2 regions of the Streptomyces sp. NPDC126503 genome follow, and region 2 is predicted to be linked to the other one. Evidence: riboswitches for the same ligand, from Rfam matches in the RefSeq annotation. Region 2 holds a riboswitch; the other holds the start of a gene.
The links. A riboswitch is a leader RNA that binds a small molecule or an ion and turns the genes downstream of it on or off. The one in region 2 is predicted to bind cyclic di-AMP.
Positions count from the first base shown of each region.

Region 1: it holds a riboswitch for cyclic di-AMP, as region 2 does, so the genes downstream of both, ABTY40_RS26600 (M23 family metallopeptidase) here and ABTY40_RS09640 (M23 family metallopeptidase) in region 2, are expected to answer to the same signal.

Region 1 is NZ_JBEORS010000027.1:21,083-29,417, reverse strand. Features, by position in the region: gene ABTY40_RS26625 (MerR family transcriptional regulator) at 1-561, shown strand, start outside; gene ABTY40_RS26620 (hypothetical protein) at 676-1,182, shown strand; gene ABTY40_RS26615 (PLP-dependent cysteine synthase family protein) at 1,301-2,470, shown strand; gene ABTY40_RS26610 (MFS transporter) at 2,467-3,771, shown strand; gene ABTY40_RS26605 (PP2C family protein-serine/threonine phosphatase) at 3,944-5,140, shown strand; cyclic di-AMP (ydaO/yuaA leader) riboswitch at 5,342-5,489, shown strand; gene ABTY40_RS26600 (M23 family metallopeptidase) at 5,501-6,649, shown strand; gene ABTY40_RS26595 (aldo/keto reductase) at 6,749-7,696, shown strand; gene ABTY40_RS26590 (PrsW family intramembrane metalloprotease) at 7,728-8,335, opposite strand, start outside.
Region 2 is NZ_JBEORS010000005.1:244,529-252,863, forward strand. Features, by position in the region: gene ABTY40_RS09625 (bifunctional acetate--CoA ligase family protein/GNAT family N-acetyltransferase) at 1-2,315, opposite strand, end outside; gene ABTY40_RS09630 (HPr family phosphocarrier protein) at 2,489-2,770, shown strand; gene ABTY40_RS09635 (GntR family transcriptional regulator) at 2,981-3,664, opposite strand; gene ABTY40_RS09640 (M23 family metallopeptidase) at 3,857-4,627, opposite strand; cyclic di-AMP (ydaO/yuaA leader) riboswitch at 4,638-4,802, opposite strand; gene ABTY40_RS09645 (M16 family metallopeptidase) at 5,034-6,401, opposite strand; gene ABTY40_RS09650 (M16 family metallopeptidase) at 6,428-7,774, opposite strand; gene ABTY40_RS09655 (DNA gyrase/topoisomerase IV subunit A) at 7,977-8,335, shown strand, end outside.

The DNA of each region.
Region 1 (8,335 bases), on a different contig from region 2:
TCCCTGCCCGCGATCGCCGAGGTCCTCGAAGGGCAGCGGGACACCTCCGCCGCCCTCCGTACCCACCTGCGCCTCCTGGAGCAGGAACGGGAACGCGTCGGCCGGCAGATCGAGGCCGTGCGGACCACTCTCCACAAGACCGAGAGAGGAGAGGAACTGATGGCGGAGGAAGTCTTCGACGGCTTCGACCACACGCGGTACGAGGTAGAGGTCACCGAACGCTGGGGCCGGGACGCGTACGAGCGGGGGGACCGCTGGTGGCGGTCGCTGAGCGACGCGGAGAAGAAGGCGTTCATGGACGAGCAGAAGGACATCGCGCGCGGCTTCGCGGCGGCGGCGCGGGCCGGGCTCGCCCCGGACTCCGAGGAGGCGCAGGCACTCGCCCGGCGGCACTGCGACTGGCTGTCGGCCACGACGGCACCGAGCAAGGAGTACGTGATCGGCCTCGGCCAGATGTACGTCGACGACCCGCGCTTCACGGCCAACTACGACCGGCACGGCGAGGGCACGGCGATCCTGGTGCGGGACGCGCTGAAGGTCTTCGCCGAGCGCAACCTGTAGCGACCGTCCCGAAGTAAACGGTGGCCAAAACGAGGCCCGCCCCTTTGCGTGCCGCCGAGCGCGGCCCGTAGCCTCGCGCGCACCATGAGTGACGGGACCGGGGTGGCGGATCGCGTGGCGCACACGCGGGAACAGGCAGGACGGCGGGCGCCCGCCCTCCTGCTGCTGCTCACGGTGCTCGCCCTCTTCGCCGGGATCTGCCACGGCGCGCACGGGCACGCGCTCCCGGCCTCTCTTCCCGCCCCTCTCCCGGCCCCCCTCGCCGCCCCCGCGGCCGCCGGACCCGGTGCCCGGACCGCCGCTCCCTTCGCGGCTCCGGCCCACTCCGGGACCTCCGCCCACTCCGGAACGCCCGCCCCCTCCGCGTCCCCCGTGCCCGGGTCACCCACGCACGGCTGTCACGAGGGCGGCGACGGCGGCCTGCCCCACGACGTCCACCTGCCGGCGGCGCAGACACCCGCCGCTCCCCAGCTCACCGCCCCGGACACGGCCGGAGCGCCGCTCGTCGCGCACGACGCGCTGTTCCCGGCCGACCCGCACGCCCGCCGCGTACGGGACCGGGCGGGTCCCGGGCCCGAGCCCGGACACCTGCTCATCGCCCTCGGAGTGAACCGGAACTGAGCCCTGCCGCCGTACGACCACCGGGGCGCCCCCTCGGGTCGCCCCGGGGCGCCACGCGTACGGCCCCGGACACGGCAAGGCTTCCTTCCGGCGTACTCACTCCAAGGACGTACCCCCCATGACCCTGCCCCTGTACCCGCCGCCCGGCATCGCCGGTCAGACCGTCGGCAACACGCCCGTCCTGTGGACGGACGACGGCTACTGGGCCAAGCTCGAAGGCTTCAATTTCGGCGGCATCAAGGACCGCGCCGCCCTCCACATGGTCGAACAGGCCCGCCGGCGCGGGCAGCTGCGCCCCGGCGCGCCCGTCGTCGAGTCGACCTCCGGCACCCTCGGTCTCGGACTCGCCCTCGCGGGCGTCCTCCACGGCCACCCCGTGCACGTCGTCACCGACCCCGGCCTCGAACCGATCGTCGAGCGGATGCTCGTCGCCCACGGGGCCCGCGTCCACGTCGTGCCCGAGCCCAGTGCGCACGGCGGCTGGCAGCAGGCCCGGAAGGACCGGGTCGCCGAACTGCTCGCCGACCTCGACGGGGCCTGGTGCCCCGACCAGTACGGGAACCCCGACAACCCCGGCGCCTACACCGGGCTCGCCGCCGAGCTCTCCGACCAGCTCGACCGGATCGACGTGCTGGTCTGCGCGGTCGGCACCGGCGGCCATTCGGCCGGCATCGCCCGCGCGCTGCGCGCCACCAGCAGCCCGGCCCTGGAACTGGTCGGCGTCGACTCCGTGAACTCCACCGTCTTCGGCCTTCCGGCCGGGGAACGGCTCATGCGGGGCCTCGGCTCCTCCATCCACCCGGCGAACGTGGACCACGCGGCCTTCGACGAGGTCCACTGGGTCGGCCCGGCCGAGACCGTGCGGTCGGCCCGCCGCCTGGCCGCGCGCCAGTTCGCGACCGGCGGCTGGAGCGTGGGCGCGGTCGCGCTGGTGGCGGCGTGGCTCGCCCGGACCCGGCCGCGCGGGACCCGGATCGCGGCCGTCTTCCCGGACGGGCCGCAGCGGTACTTCGACACCGTCTTCAACGACGAGTTCTGCGCGGCGCACGGCCTCCTCGACGGCCCGGTGCGCGAGGAGCCGGCGCCGTTCGTGAGCGCCGAGCGCGTCGACGGCTGGACGCGCAGGGTCCTGGACCGGGGTGCGCGGCCCGCCGGCGGCACCGACCGGGCCGGCGGCCCCGGCACCGGGCGGGCCACCGGTCTGCCCGGTCTGCCCGGACACCCTGGTTTCCCCGGCTTCCCCGGTTTTTCCGGCGACCGGGCCGGCCGGACGGGACGGATCCGTTGAGTACCACGGCCGCGCCGCCCAAGGGCGGCATCTGGAAGCAGAGCCGTACCTTCGAACCGGCCGTCCGGCTGCTGTTCCTCAACCAGCTCACCATCAACCTCGGCTTCTACATGCTCATGCCGTTCCTGGCCGCGCACCTCGCGGACGGGCTCGGCATGGCGGCCTGGGCGGTGGGGCTGATCCTCGGCGCCCGCAACCTCTCCCAGCAGGGCATGTTCCTGATCGGCGGCGCGCTCGCCGACCGGCTCGGCTTCAAGCCGCTGATCGTGGCCGGCTGCGCCCTGCGGACCGCCGGCTTCGGCGCGCTCGCCTTCGCCCAGTCGCTGCCGGTGCTGCTCGCCGCCTCGCTCGCCACGGGCCTCGCGGGCGCCCTCTTCAACCCGGCCGTACGGGCCTTCCTCGCCGCCGAGGCGGGGGAGGCGCGGAGGGTGGAGGCCTTCGCCCTCTTCAACGCGTACTACCAGGCGGGCATCCTGCTCGGGCCGCTGGCAGGGGTGGCGCTCACCGGGGTGTCGTTCCGGCTGACCTGTGGGGTGGCGGCCGTCCTCTTCGCCGGGCTGACCCTGGTGCAGCTCCGGCACCTGCCCGTACGGGGCCGGGAGGCGGACCGCGCCGGCGGCGACGGCGGCCGGGGCCAGTTCCGTACGGTCCTCGCGCACCGCACCTTCTGGCTGTTCTCGCTCGCCATGACCGGCTCGTACGTGCTGTCCTTCCAGGTCTATCTGGCCCTGCCGCTCGCGGCCGGGGGTACGGGTCTCACCACCGCCCTGTTCGTGGTGTCCGCGCTGGTGGCGCTCGCCGGGCAGCTGCGCATCACGGCCTGGTGCACGGCGCGGCTGCCGCGCGAGCGCTGTCTCGTGCTGGGCCTCGCCCTGATGGGCGCCGCCTTCCTGCTCCCGGCGGCGTTCGGGCGGGGGGTGGTGGGGCTGCTGCTGTGCGCGGCGGTCCTGGCCGTGGCGAACGCGGTGCTCTACCCGTACGAGATGGACACCGTCGTCGCCCTGTCCCGGGGGCGCTGGGTGGCCACCCACTACGGGCTCTACAACACCGTGTGCGGGATCGGCATCACCCTGGGGAACCTGGGGACGGGCGTCCTGCTCGACGTCACCGGCTGGTCGGTGGTGCCGTGGCTGGCGCTGTGCGCGGTGGGGGTGCTGTGCGCGGGGGCGGTCGCGCTCCTGGCCCGCGGCGGCCGGCTCGCGGCGCCCCCGCCCGAGCCACCGGTGCCGTCCGTGCCGCCCGTGACGTCGAACCCGCCGAAGTCGCCGAAGGCCTCGGAGCCCGATCCCGGCACCGCCTGACCGGCCGGCCACGCCGGCCCCGGGCCCCAGGGCACCCCGAGTCACCCGGCTCCCCCCGCTCGCCCGGATCCCCCGGTCGGCCGTCCGGGAGTCGCCGCCCGGCGCGGGCGCGGGGACCCTGGGAGGGCGCGGTACGGGCCGCGGCCGGTACCGACCGGGCAGGAGAGCACAGGTGGGGCACCCTCTGGGAGCGACGGGTGACGGGCGGCGGGACGACGAGCCCCGCCGCCCGTACCGCGGTGCCAGACGCTTCCTCCGGGCGCTGCCCCCGCTGGTCATCGCGGGCGGTGTGGTCTTCGACCTGTCGACCCCGCCGCAGTTCACGGCCGCGCCGATGTTCTCGGCGGCCCCGCTGATCGCCGCGCCCTTCTTCTCCACCCTGACGACCCTGCTCACCGGCATCGCCGCCGTCCTCGCCTGCCTCGGCCTGCACGCCTACAACGGCACCCTCACCGAGGTCTCCTCCCTCACCGAGGCCCTCACCGTCGTGACCGTCTCGGCGCTCGGCCTGCTGATCAACCGGGTCGTCCGGATCAGCGGGGAACGGCTCGCCTCCGCCCGCGTCATCGCGGAGACGGCGCAGAAGGCGGTGCTGCCGACCCCGGCCGAGCGGATCGGCGGACTCCACTGCGCGGCGCGCTACGAGGCGGCGCAGGCGGACGCGTTCATCGGCGGTGACCTCTTCGCCGTACAGGACACCCCGCACGGGGTGCGGCTGGTCGTCGGGGACGTACGGGGGAAGGGCCTGGAGGCGGTCGAGGCGGTGGCCGTGGTGATCGGCGCGTTCCGGGAGGCGGCCGAGCAGGAGCGGACCCTGGAGGGGGTGGCGCAGCGACTCGAGCGGGCCCTGGCCCGGGAGGGCACCCGGCGGCACGGCCTCGACGCCTTCGAGGGGTTCACGACGGCGGTCCTGGCGGAGGTCCCGCCGGGCGCCGGTGTCGTACGGATCGTGAACCGGGGGCATCCGCCTCCGCTGCTGCTGCGCGCGAACGGCGGCCTGGAGACGCTGGAGCCGGGCGAGGCGGCCCTGCCGCTCGGCATGGGCGAACTGGCGGCCTGGCCGGACCGGGCCGACGAGCGGGCGTACCCGCCGGGCGCCACCCTCCTCCTCTACACCGACGGGCTCTCGGAGGCGCGGAACGCGCAGGGTGTCTTCTACGATCCGGCGGAGCGGCTGGCCGGGCGGATCTTCCCGGGGCCGGAGGAACTCCTCGACGCGCTCGTCGACGACGTACGGCGGCACACGGGCGGCGGGGCGACGGACGACATGGCGCTCCTCGCGGTGAGCAGGCCAACGTCGGGGCAGCCGGAGCGGCGCCGGACGATGCCGGTGGTGCCGCCCGGTGGAGGGCGTCGTCACCAGCCGTAGCCAAGAGGTCTCCCAGCGATAACAATTGACGTACCGTCAGTTTTGGTGTCGGCCAGGCTTCCGTTTTGAGAGGGGGTCAACTCGGGCGAATCCCTGCCAATTCAATGAACGATCACCGGGGACGGCTTGGAATCGGACCCTCGTCTCTATTAACGTTCGATAACGCAGCGCGGTCGTCCCAGTCGTCGCAAGAGGCGACACCGTGCGCACGCGCCGAATCCCGAAAGGGAACCGGGGAACCACCACTTGGGGTGAATCGGGCCCCTCGCACCTCGTGCGAAACCGCCCGTAGGAGACCTTCCTGCTCCGAACCCGTCAGCTAACCCGGTAGGCGAGAAGGAAGGAAAGGAGCGCGCCTCCGTGGCGTCCAACCCCCCCGCACCCGAAGCCCCGTTCGACCCCTTCGGCGGCGCGGGTGCCGCCGGCTCCACCGGGGAGTGGAACCCGACCGAGGGAACCCTCCGCGCCGAGAGCCGCTCCGGCGGCCGTCACCGCGTCGTCAAGCAGCGCTCCAACTTCGCCCGTTCTTCCACCGTCCTCGGCGTCGGCGTCATCGCGGCCGTCGGCGCGGGCGGCCTCGCCACCGCGCAGGACAGGCCGCCGGTCGCCATATCGCTCCCGGACCTTCCGGACCTCAACCTGCCGGACGCCCACGACCTGCCCGGCGTCGGCGACCTGCTCCCCGACGAGGCGCCCGAGCCGGTCAGCGCCGAGCGCACCAACCCGAACCCGCTCACCGCCGCCGCGTACACCACCGTCGCCGACCGGAGCACCACGGCGGCCGGCGCCGCGAGCGCCGCCACCGGCACGGCCGGGCCCACGGCCGGTGCCGCCGACGCGGGCGAGGCGCTGCGCGCCCGCATCCTCCAGCAGGCCGAGCAGCAGCAGACCTCCGCCGACGCCGCCGAGCGGGAGGCGGCGGAGCGCGCCGCCGCCGAGAGGGCCGCCGCCGACGCCCGCGCCGCCGCGGAGAAGGCGGCCGCCGAGGCCGAGGCGAAGGCCAAGGCGGAAGCGGAGGCGAAGGCCAGGGCGGAGGCCGAGGCCAAGGCCGAGGCGGAGCGGATCGCGGCGGAGAAGGCCGAGGCCGAGCGCCTGGCGAAGCTCGCCGCCAGCTACTCGATGCCCCTCTCCTCGTACACCCTGACCTCCACCTACATGCAGTCCGGTTCGATGTGGTCCTCCGGCTACCACACCGGCCTGGACTTCGCGGCGCCCACCGGCACTCCGCTCAAGGCCGTCCACGGTGGCACCATCACCTCGGCCGGCTGGTCCGGCTCCTACGGCTACCGGATCGTGCTGCAGCTGGCCGACGGCACCGAGATCTGGTACTGCCACCTCTCCTCCATGACCGTCGCGGCGGGCCAGACCGTCGGCACCGGCGAGACCATCGGCCGCGTCGGCGCCACCGGCAACGTCACCGGCCCCCACCTCCACCTGGAGGTCCACACGCCCGGCGGCGACGGCATCGACCCGGCGGAGTGGCTCCGCTCCAAGGGCCTGTCCCTCTGACAGCACGAGGACCGTCTACCTCGGAAATCCCGGAACATGCCCCGTGGACGCCCCCGGGTTCCCGGAATAGCCGCGGCGGAGGGAGCGGTTGACCGACTCATGACCACCCTCCGCCCGCTGGGCACCTCCGACCTGCACGTCTTCCCGCTCGCCCTCGGGGGCAACGTCTTCGGCTGGAGCGCCGACGAGGCGCAGTCCTTCGCCGTGCTCGACGCCTACACCGCCGCCGGCGGCAACTTCGTCGACACCGCCGACGTCTACTCCGCCTGGGCCGAGGGCAACGAGGGCGGCGAGTCCGAGACGGTCATCGGCCGCTGGCTCGCCGCGCGCGGCAACCGCTCCGAGGTCGTCGTCGCCACCAAGGCCGGCGCCCACCCCCGGTTCAAGGGGCTCTCCGCCGCCACGATCAAGGGGGCCGCCGAGGAGTCGCTGCGCCGCCTCGGCACCGACTACATCGACCTGTACTACACCCACTTCGACGACGAGTCCGTGCCCGTCGAGGAGATCGTCACCGCGCTCGACCAGCTGGTGAAGGACGGCAAGGTACGGGCCGTCGCCGCCTCCAACATCTCCCCGGAGCGGCTGCGGGCCTCGCTCGACTTCGCGGAGGCCGAGGGCCTCGCCCGGTACGCCGTCCTGCAGCCGCACTACAACCTGGTGTCGCGCGAGACATACGAGGGCCCGCTCCTGGAGACCGCCGAGCGCGCGGGCCTCGCCGCCGTCCCGTACTACGGCCTCGCCTCCGGTTTCCTCACCGGCAAGTACCGTCCCGGCGCCACCGTCGACAGCGTCCGCGCCACCGGAGCCGCCCGCCACCTGGAGACCGAGCGCGGCCGGGCCGTCCTCTCCGCCCTCGACACGGTCGCCGAGGCCCACGGGGCCGAGCCCGCCACCGTGGCCCTCGCCTGGCTGGCCTCCCGTCCCACCGTCGCCGCGCCGATCGCCTCGGCCCGCACGGTCGAGCAGCTGCCGGCCCTGGTCGCGGTCGCCGGCCTCTCGCTCACGGACGAGGAGCTGGCCCTCCTGACGGAGGCCTCCGCCCGCTGAACCCCTGGCTCGCCCGCCGTCCGCGCCGTGATCAGCTCCGGTACGGGTTGAAGTCGCCGTAGTCGAGGTACTGCGGCGGCGCCCAGGTCAGGCCGGTGGCCCGCGCCGCGTACGTGAGCGCGGGGGAGGCGAGCGGGCGGCGCTGCCACAGGTGGTGCAGCAGCTCCTGCTCCCGCGCCGCGAAGTCCGGGCCCGCCACGCCGCGCCGGGCCCGGTCCCGCAGGAACGCGAGGGTCGTCGCGAACGACTCGTACTCGCCCACGGCCCGCGCCGCCCCGGGTCCGTACGCGCGGGCGGCGTAGGCGCGGGCCATCTGGCGGGCGCGCAGCGAGGAGAGCGCCGGTGGCTCGGCGGGGGCGAGCCAGCCGGCCGCCGCGTACGCCGGGAGCACCCGCGAGATCGTGCGCAGTTCGCGCTGCCGGCTCCACACGGCGAGCCAGGTCAGCAGCCCGAAGGCCGGGACCATGAAGACCGCGTACACGGCGTAGAAGGCGAGCGGGCCGCCGAAGGTGGCCGAGCCGTTCCACAGGGCGTGGACGCCCATGGCGAGGAGCAGTCCGGCGAGCGGCAGCAGCACCTTGCGCGGCCGCCTGCCGCGCGGGGCGAGCGCGGCGAAGCCGAAGCCGAGGCCGGTCAGGA
Region 2 (8,335 bases):
TCCTCGGTCGCCTCCGCGAGGCCCCGCTCGATGAGCGCGGCGGCCCCCGCCTCGTCGATGTCCTCATACTCGGGCACCCGTCCCGGCTCGGCCGCCTGCCGTCGCCACTGCCCGTACCGTACGGCCTCGGCGAGCGCCCGCACGGCCCGCTCGGCGGCGGGGTAGGCGGGGATCGTGCGGCACTCGGTCCCGCCGGTTCCACCGTCGGTTCCGCCGTCGGCGCCACCGGTCCCGCCCCCGCGGGCGTCGCCCGTACGGGCCGCGCCGGCCGCGTCCGTACGCGAGTCGGGTGCCGCGCCGGGGGCGGAGGCGGTGCCCGTGCCCGTACGGGTGGCCCTGCCCGCGTCCGTACGGGATCCGGTTGCGGTCCCTCCGCCGTCGGGACGGCCCGGGGCGGGCGGACGGGTGCTCGTGGCGGCGGCGAGGGCGTCCGCGAGGGCGCCCATCTCGACGTGGACGACGACCACCGGCTTGGCCGCGCCCGGGACGGAGGCGACGGCCGCGCGGAGGGCGGCGGCCAGGGTCTCGCCGTCGCCCGACTCGGTGGCGCCGTTCTCCCCCACCCAGGGGATCGCGGTGACGACGACCGCGTCGCTGGTCTCGTCGGCCAGCGCCGCCGCCAGCGCGTCCCGGAAGTCGGCCGGGCCGGCCGCGGTCGTCAGGTCGAGGGGCCGCAGCGGGCGCAGCCCCTCCGTCAGGCAGGCGTCGTAGGTGAGGAGGCCGAGCGACTCCGAGTTGCCGAGGATCGCCACCCGGGGCCCGGAGGGCAGCGGCTGGGCAGCGAGGAGGAGGCCCGCGTCGACGAGTTCGGTGACGGTGTCGACGCGGATCACCCCGGCCTGGCGCAGCAGCGCCGAGACGGTGGCGTGCGGGACGCGGGTGACGGGCACGCGGTGGCCGGGCGGGGCGCTGCCGCTGTGCCGGGCGCCCTTGACGACGACCACCGGCTTGACGGCGGCCGTGCGGCGGGCCAGCCGGGTGAACTTGCGGGGGTTGCCGATGGACTCCAGGTAGAGCAGGACGACGTCGGTGCCGGGATCGTCGTACCAGTGCTGGAGGAAGTCGTTCCCTGAGACGTCGGCGCGGTTGCCGGCGGAGATGAAGGAGGACAGGCCCGCGCCGCGCCGGTGGAGTCCGGCGAGGAGGGCGATCCCGATGGCGCCCGACTGGGCGAAGAGGCCGATCCGCCCGGTGGCCGGCATCTGGGGGGCGAGCGAGGCGTTGAGCCGGACGTCCTCGGCGGTGTTGATGATGCCGAAGGCGTTGGGGCCGATGATCCGCATCCCGTAGGAGCGGGCCTGGCGTACGAGGGCGCGCTGGCGCTCCCGGCCGGCCGGGCCGCTCTCCGCGTATCCGGCGGAGAGCACGACCAGGCCCCGGACGCCGTGCTCGCCGCAGTCGGCGACGGCCTCGGGGACCCGCTCGGCGGGGACGGCGACGATCGCGAGGTCGACCGGTTCGCCGATGGCGGCGACGGAGGGATGGGCGGGGACGCCGTCGAGCCGTCCCGGCCCGTCGGTGAGGGCGGCGTTCACCGCGTACACCTGTCCGGTGAAACCGCTGTCGAGCAGATTGCGCAGGACGGTCCGGCCGACACCGCCGGGTGTGCGTCCGGCGCCGACGACGGCGACGGAACGGGGGGCGAGGAGCCGCTGCACCGAACGCGCCTCGGCGCGCTGCTCGCGGGCGCGCTGGACGGCGAGGGAGCGGTCGGTGGGTTCGAGGTCGAGGTGGAGGCGGACGGAGCCGTCCTCGAAGCTGCGCTTCTGGGTGTAGCCCGCGTCCGTGAAAACCTTGATCATCTTGGTGTTGGCGGGCAGGACCTCGGCGGCGAAGCGCCGGATGCCGCGCTCGCGCGCGACGGCCGCGATGTGTTCGAGGAGGGCGGAGGCGACGCCCCGGCCCTGGTGCGCGTCCTGGACCAGGAAGGCGACCTCGGCCTCGTCGGCGGGGGCGGAGGCGGGCAGCCCCTGGGCGTTGATGCGGTCGTAGCGCACGGTGGCGATGAACTCCCCGCCCACGGTCGCGGCGAGTCCCACGCGGTCCACGAAGTCGTGGTGGGTGAAGCGGCGGACGTCCTTGGCGGAGAGCCGGGGGTAGGGCGCGAAGAAGCGGTAGTACTTCGACTCGTCCGAGACCTGCTCGTAGAAGCTGACCAGCCGGTCGGCGTCGTCGGTGGTGATGGGCCTGATGCGCGCGGTCCCGCCGTCACGGAGGACGACGTCCGCCTCCCAGTGGTCCGGGTAGACGTGCTCCGGTGCTGCCGTTGATGCCTGTCGTGCCGCCGCTTCCGACTCTTCCGACGCGCTCTGCATGGGGCAAGCGTACGGCCGGGGTACGACGGTGGCACCGGTCGCGCGGCGGGGGTGTGCCGTGCAAGGTGGGGAGGGCCGGGCGGCGGCCCGCGCGGGGCCGGTCCTGCGCGAGCACCGCGCATCCCGTGAGACACTGGTCTAGACAACCCGCTTGAGACTTGAAGGGCAACACCATGGCTGAGCGCCGCGTCAACGTCGGCTGGGCCGAGGGCCTGCACGCCCGCCCCGCCTCCATCTTCGTCCGTGCCGCCATGGCCTCCGGCGTTCCGGTGACGATCGCCAAGGCCGACGGCAACCCGGTGAACGCCGCGTCCATGCTCGCGGTGCTCGGCCTGGGGGCGCAGGGCGGCGAGGAGATCGTGCTCGCTTCGGACGCGGAGGGCGCCGAGGCCGCTCTGGACCGTCTCGCGAAGCTGGTGGCTGAGGGTCTCGAGGAGCTTCCCGAGACCGTCTGAGCCCGGCGCGGGTCCGCCCGCCGCTCGGCACGTGGCCGCGAAGGGCCGGGGTCCGCTCGTGGGCGCCCCGGCCCTTTCGCGTATGTGCGCCCGCCTCATAATTTCTTTCGCCGTGGGGGCGGACCGACCGAATTCACTTCGCGCTCCTGGCGATATTCGAGCAGCACGAAATACCCCCGCTTTTCCTTCTCCCTTTGTAGGGCACGCGTGTTAATTCCGCGCACTCGCCGTGTTGACGACATGTTGCGTAACCCTCACACGCCCGCGCGCCGGCCTTTTCAGCCGGTGCAGCGGCAGCGAGTGCTCCGCGTGCATCGCCGTCAGCGCGCGGGCGCGCTCGGCGTCCCCGCGCGCCACCGCGTCGACGATCGCACCGTGCTCGGCCCAGGCCTCCACGGGCCGCTCGGGCTGCTCCACCACGTACATCCAGGCGATCTTGTGTCGCAGCTGGGTGAGCAGGGCGGCGAGGGCGGGTGAGCCGGAGGCCTGTGCGAGCGTCTCGTGGAACCAGCCGCCGAGCGGGCGCAGATCCTCCCCCTGTCCTCGCCGGGCCCGCTCCTGTCCCAGCCTGACCAGGCCGCGCAGCACCTTCAGATGGGCCTCGGTGCGCCGCTGCGCCGCGCGGGCCGCGCCCAGCGGTTCGAGCAGCGCCCGGACGTCGAGCAGATCGGCCGCCTCCTGCTCGGTGGGCTCGGCGACATGGGCGCCGGCGTGCCGGCGGCTGACGACGAAGCCCTCGGACTCCAGGGTCCGCAGGGCCTCGCGGACCGGGACGCGCGAGACGCCGTACCGGCCGGCGAGCTGTTCCTCCGTCAGCCGGCTGCCGGGCTCCAGAACCCCCGAGACGATGTCGTCCCGGATCGCCGTGCACACCGATTGCGCGGGAATGCGCATGTCCGACCTCCGCTTTGTTCCGCGCAGCGCTCGGCACCCCTCGGTGCCTTTTCCGCGATTTCATTGCACGCGACTCTAGGGCAGTGGGCGGGAAATTCCGATGGGCCGGTCCCTTTCAGGGCTTTCTTTTGGCCGAAGAAAAACCCCGGCTCGCGGGGAGCCGGGGCGGGGTGGAGCTGACGGTCGGGCGCCTCAGACGGCGACACCACGGGCGCGCAGGTACGCGACCGGGTTGATGTCCGAGCCGTACTCGGCGCTGGTGCGGGCCTCGAAGTGGAGGTGCGGTCCGGTGGAGTTGCCGGTCGAGCCGGAGACGCCGATCTGCTCCCCGGGCTCGACGGTCTGACCGACGTACACCTCGATGGAGGCGAGGTGACCGTACTGGGTGTACGTGCCGTCGTTCATCCGGATGACGATGTTGTTGCCGTACGCGCCGCCCCAGCCGGCCTCGACGACGGTGCCGGCCCCGACGGAGACGACCCGGCTGCCGTAGGCGGCGTGGAAGTCGACACCCGAGTGGCTGCCGGAGGACCAGAGGGAGCCGCCGGTCTTGTACCCCGTGGAGACGTACGAGCCGGCGACCGGGAGCTGGAAGGAGGCGAGGCGGCGGCGCTCGGCCTCACGGGCGGCGCGCTCGCGGGCCTCGCGGATCTCCTGGGCGCGGGCCTCGGCCTTGCGCTTCGCCTCGGCGCGGGCCTTTTCCTTGGCGGCGGTCTCGAAGGCTTCCTGCTCCTGGGCGGCGACCTGGGCGTTGACGCGGTCGGCGAGCGAGTCCTCGGTGATGACGCGGGTGAGGCCGGTGTCCTCGGGGGAGCGGTCCTCCGTGTCGGCGGCGAGCGCCGGCGAGGCGAGGGTTCCGATGACGCCGGAGGTCGCGAGGGTGGCCGCGCCGGCGATGCCCACGCCGCGGCGCGCCATCCGGCTCGGAGCACGATGCTTCCCGGTGGCACGGGTGAACGCCAAGAGGACGGTCCTTTCCTTCCTTCTCGCCTACCGGGTTAGCTGACGGGTTCGGAGCAGGAAGGTCTCCTACGGGCCCCTCCGCGCGCGGCGAAGGCGTCCGATTCACCCCAGGGACTACGTGCGGGTCCCCGGCTCCCCAGGCTCGCGCCTGACGGGGACTCGGCGATCGCTGTCCGATGCCGCGGGTGCGGCGCGTGCAACGGGCGGACAGCGCCCATGACGCTATGCGTACGGTCTTTCAATCGGCAAACAAACCAGGCTGTTTGTAAGACATACCACAGGGCAGACGCGCACCCTTGCCCCCAATACGGACAAAGCGGAGGACCCTGACGTCCTGTGACATCAGGGTCCTCGCGTCCGGCGCCGGCCGAGTCCCGGTGAAAGGGACCGGCCGGCCGGTCGACCGTCAGCCGGTCACGACGGTCACCTCGCCGATGCCGAGGGCGCGCACGGGCTCCTCGATCTGCGCGGCGTCGCCCACCAGGACGGTCACGAGCCGGTCCACGGGGAAGGCGTTGACGACCGCGGCCGTGGCCTCGACCGTGCCGGTCTCGGCGAGCCGCGCGTACAACTGCGCCTGGTAGTCGTCCGGCAGGTGCTGCTCGACCTGGTCGGCGAGCGTGCCGGCGACGGAGGCTGCCGTCTCGTACTTGAGCGGCGCCACGCCCACCAGGTTCTGCACGGCCGTCTCGCGCTCCGCGTCCGTGAGCCCCTCCGCGGCGAGGGTCCGCAGCACCTTCCACAGGTCCTCAAGTGCCGGGCCGGTGTTGGGGGTGTCGACGGAGCCGCTGATGGCGAGCATCGACGCGCCGTTGCCCCCGGCGTCGGAGCGCAGCACCTGCGCGAAGGCCCGCACCCCGTAGGTGTAGCCCTTCTCCTCGCGCAGGACGCGGTCCAGGCGGGAGGTGAGCGTGCCGCCGAGGCAGTACGTGCCGAGGACCTGGGCCGGCCACACGCTGTCGTGGCGGTCGGGGCCGACCCGGCCGATGAGCAGCTGCGTCTGAACGGCGCCGGGACGGTTCACGATGACGACCCGTCCGGTGTCGTCGGCGGTGATCGGCGGCATCGGGCGCGGCTCGGCCTGCTCACCGGTCCAGGCGCCCAGGGTCTCGGCGAGCACCTTGTCGAGGTCGACGTCGGTCAGGTCCCCGACGACCACGGCGGTGGCCGTGGAGGGCCGGACGTGCGCCTCGAAGAAGGCGCGGACGGCGGCGGCGTCGATCGCGGCGACGGTCTCCTCCGTACCCTGGCGCGGCCGGGAGATGCGGGAGTCGGCCGGGAAGAGTTCCCTGGAGAGCTGCTTGGCCGCCCGGCGGGACGGGTTGGCGGTCTCGTGCGGGATCTCGTCGAGGCGGTTGCGCACCAGGCGCTCGATCTCGGACTCCAGGAACGCCGGGGCGATCAGGGCCTCGGCGAGCAGGCCGAGGGCCTTGGTCAGCCGGGAGACCGGGACCTCCAGGGAGACCCGTACGCCCGGGTGGTCCGCGTGCGCGTCGAGGGTGGCGCCGCACCGCTCCAGCTCCGCCGCGAACTCCTCGGCGGTGTGCTCGGCGGTGCCCTCGGACAGGGCGCGGGCCATGATGGTCGCCACGCCGTCGAGCCCGGCGGGCTCCGCGTCCAGCGGGGCCGCCAGGAAGATCTCCACGGCGACGACCTGCTGGCCGGGGCGGTGGCAGCGCAGGACGGTCAGGCCGTTGGAGAGCGTGCCCCGCTCCGGTGCCGGGAAGGCCCACGGCTTCGCCGTGCCGGCCGTCGGCCGCGGGTGGAACTCCATGCTGGTCAAAGACACGGCAGCGTCGCTCACTGGTCGGCTCCCTCTTCCTCGTCGCCGTCGTTCTCCTCGGTGCTCAGCGGCTCGTAGACGAGCACCGCGCGGTTGTCGGGGCGCAGCCGCGCCGCGGCGGCCTCCCGCACCTCCTCGGCGGTGACCGACAGCACCCGGTCCACCGCGGTGAGGGCGAGCTGCGGGTCGCCGAACAGAACGGCGTACCGGCACAGTTCGTCGGCGCGGCCGGCGACCGTGCCGAGCCGGTCGAGCCACTCGCGCTCCAGCTGGGCCTGGGCGCGCTCCATCTCCTCGGGCGTCGGGCCCTCGGCGGCGAAGCGGGCGAGCTCCTCGTCGACGGCGGCCTCGACGCGCGGCACCTCGACGCCGCCGGAGATCTTGACGTCCAGCCAGCCGAGCGAGGGCGCCCCGGCGAGCCGCAGCAGGCCGAAGCCGGCGGCGACGGCCGTACGGTCGCGGCGGACCAGCCGGTTGTGCAGGCGGGAGGACTCGCCGCCGCCGAGGACGGTCAGGGCGAGGTCGGCCGCGTCGCACGCGCGCGTGCCGTCGTGCGGCAGCCGGTAGGCGGCCATCATCGCGCGCGCGGGGACCTCCTCCACGACGACTTCCCGAAGCTGCTCACCGATGATGTCGGGCAGCGAGCCGTCGCGCGGCGGCCGCTTCCCGTCGTGGGACGGGATGGAACCGAAGTACTTCTCGATCCAGGCGAGCGTCCGCTCCGGGTCGATGTCGCCGACCACCGACAGCACCGCGTTGTTCGGCGCGTAGTACGTGCGGAAGAAGTTCCGCGCGTCCTCCAGCGTGGCCGCGTCCAGGTCGGCCATCGAGCCGATCGGGGTGTGGTGGTACGGGTGGCCCTCCGGGTAGGCCAGCGCCGTCAGCTTCTCGAAGGCGGTGCCGTAGGGCACGTTGTCGTACCGCTGGCGGCGCTCGTTCTTCACGACGTCCCGCTGGTTCTCCATCGACTCCTCGTCGAGGGCCGCGAGCAGCGAGCCCATGCGGTCGGCCTCCAGCCAGAGCGCCAGCTCCAGCTGGTGCGCGGGCATGGTCTCGAAGTAGTTGGTGCGCTCGAAGCTGGTCGTGCCGTTGAGCGAACCGCCCGCCCCCTGCACCAGCTCGAAGTGGCCGTTGCCGTGCACCTGCTTCGACCCCTGGAACATCAGGTGCTCGAAGAGGTGGGCGAGGCCCGTGCGGCCCGGCACCTCGTGGCGCGAACCGACGTCGTACCAGAGGCAGACCGCGGCGACCGGGGTCAGGTGGTCCTCGGAGAGCACCACGCGCAGGCCGTTCGCCAGCCGGTGCTCGGTCGCTGTCAGGCCGCCGGAGCCGGCCTCGGCCGTGGCCGTGTGACCCATGGGCATGTACGTCCCTTCGATCGCGATGTGGAAAAGTCCTGCCACTGTATGCAAGCGCGCCGACACCTGGCGAAGTTCCCGGCCTCCCGCCATGTCCCTCGTCCGGGTCGCGGTCCGCGTTGTCGGTGGCACGGTCCACAATGGTCCGCGTCAGAACAACCTTGTTGGTGAAGCAATCCACCTTGTTGGTGAAGGAGCCGCAGCCGCGATGGCCCGCCGCAGCACGAAGACACCGCCGCCGGACGACGCGTACGAGGAGAGAATCCTCGACATCGACGTCGTCGACGAGATGCAGGGCTCCTTCCTCGAGTACGCGTACTCGGTGATCTACTCGCGCGCGCTGCCCGACGCCCGCGACGGCATGAAGCCCGTCCAGCGGCGCATCGTCTACCAGATGAACGAGATGGGGCTCCGTCCCGACCGCGGCTTCGTCAAGTGCGCGCGCGTCGTCGGCGAGGTCATGGGCAAGCTGCACCCGCACGGCGACGCCTCGATCTACGACGCGATGGTCCGCATGGCACAGCCCTTCTCCATGCGCCTCCCCCTCGTCGACGGCCACGGCAACTT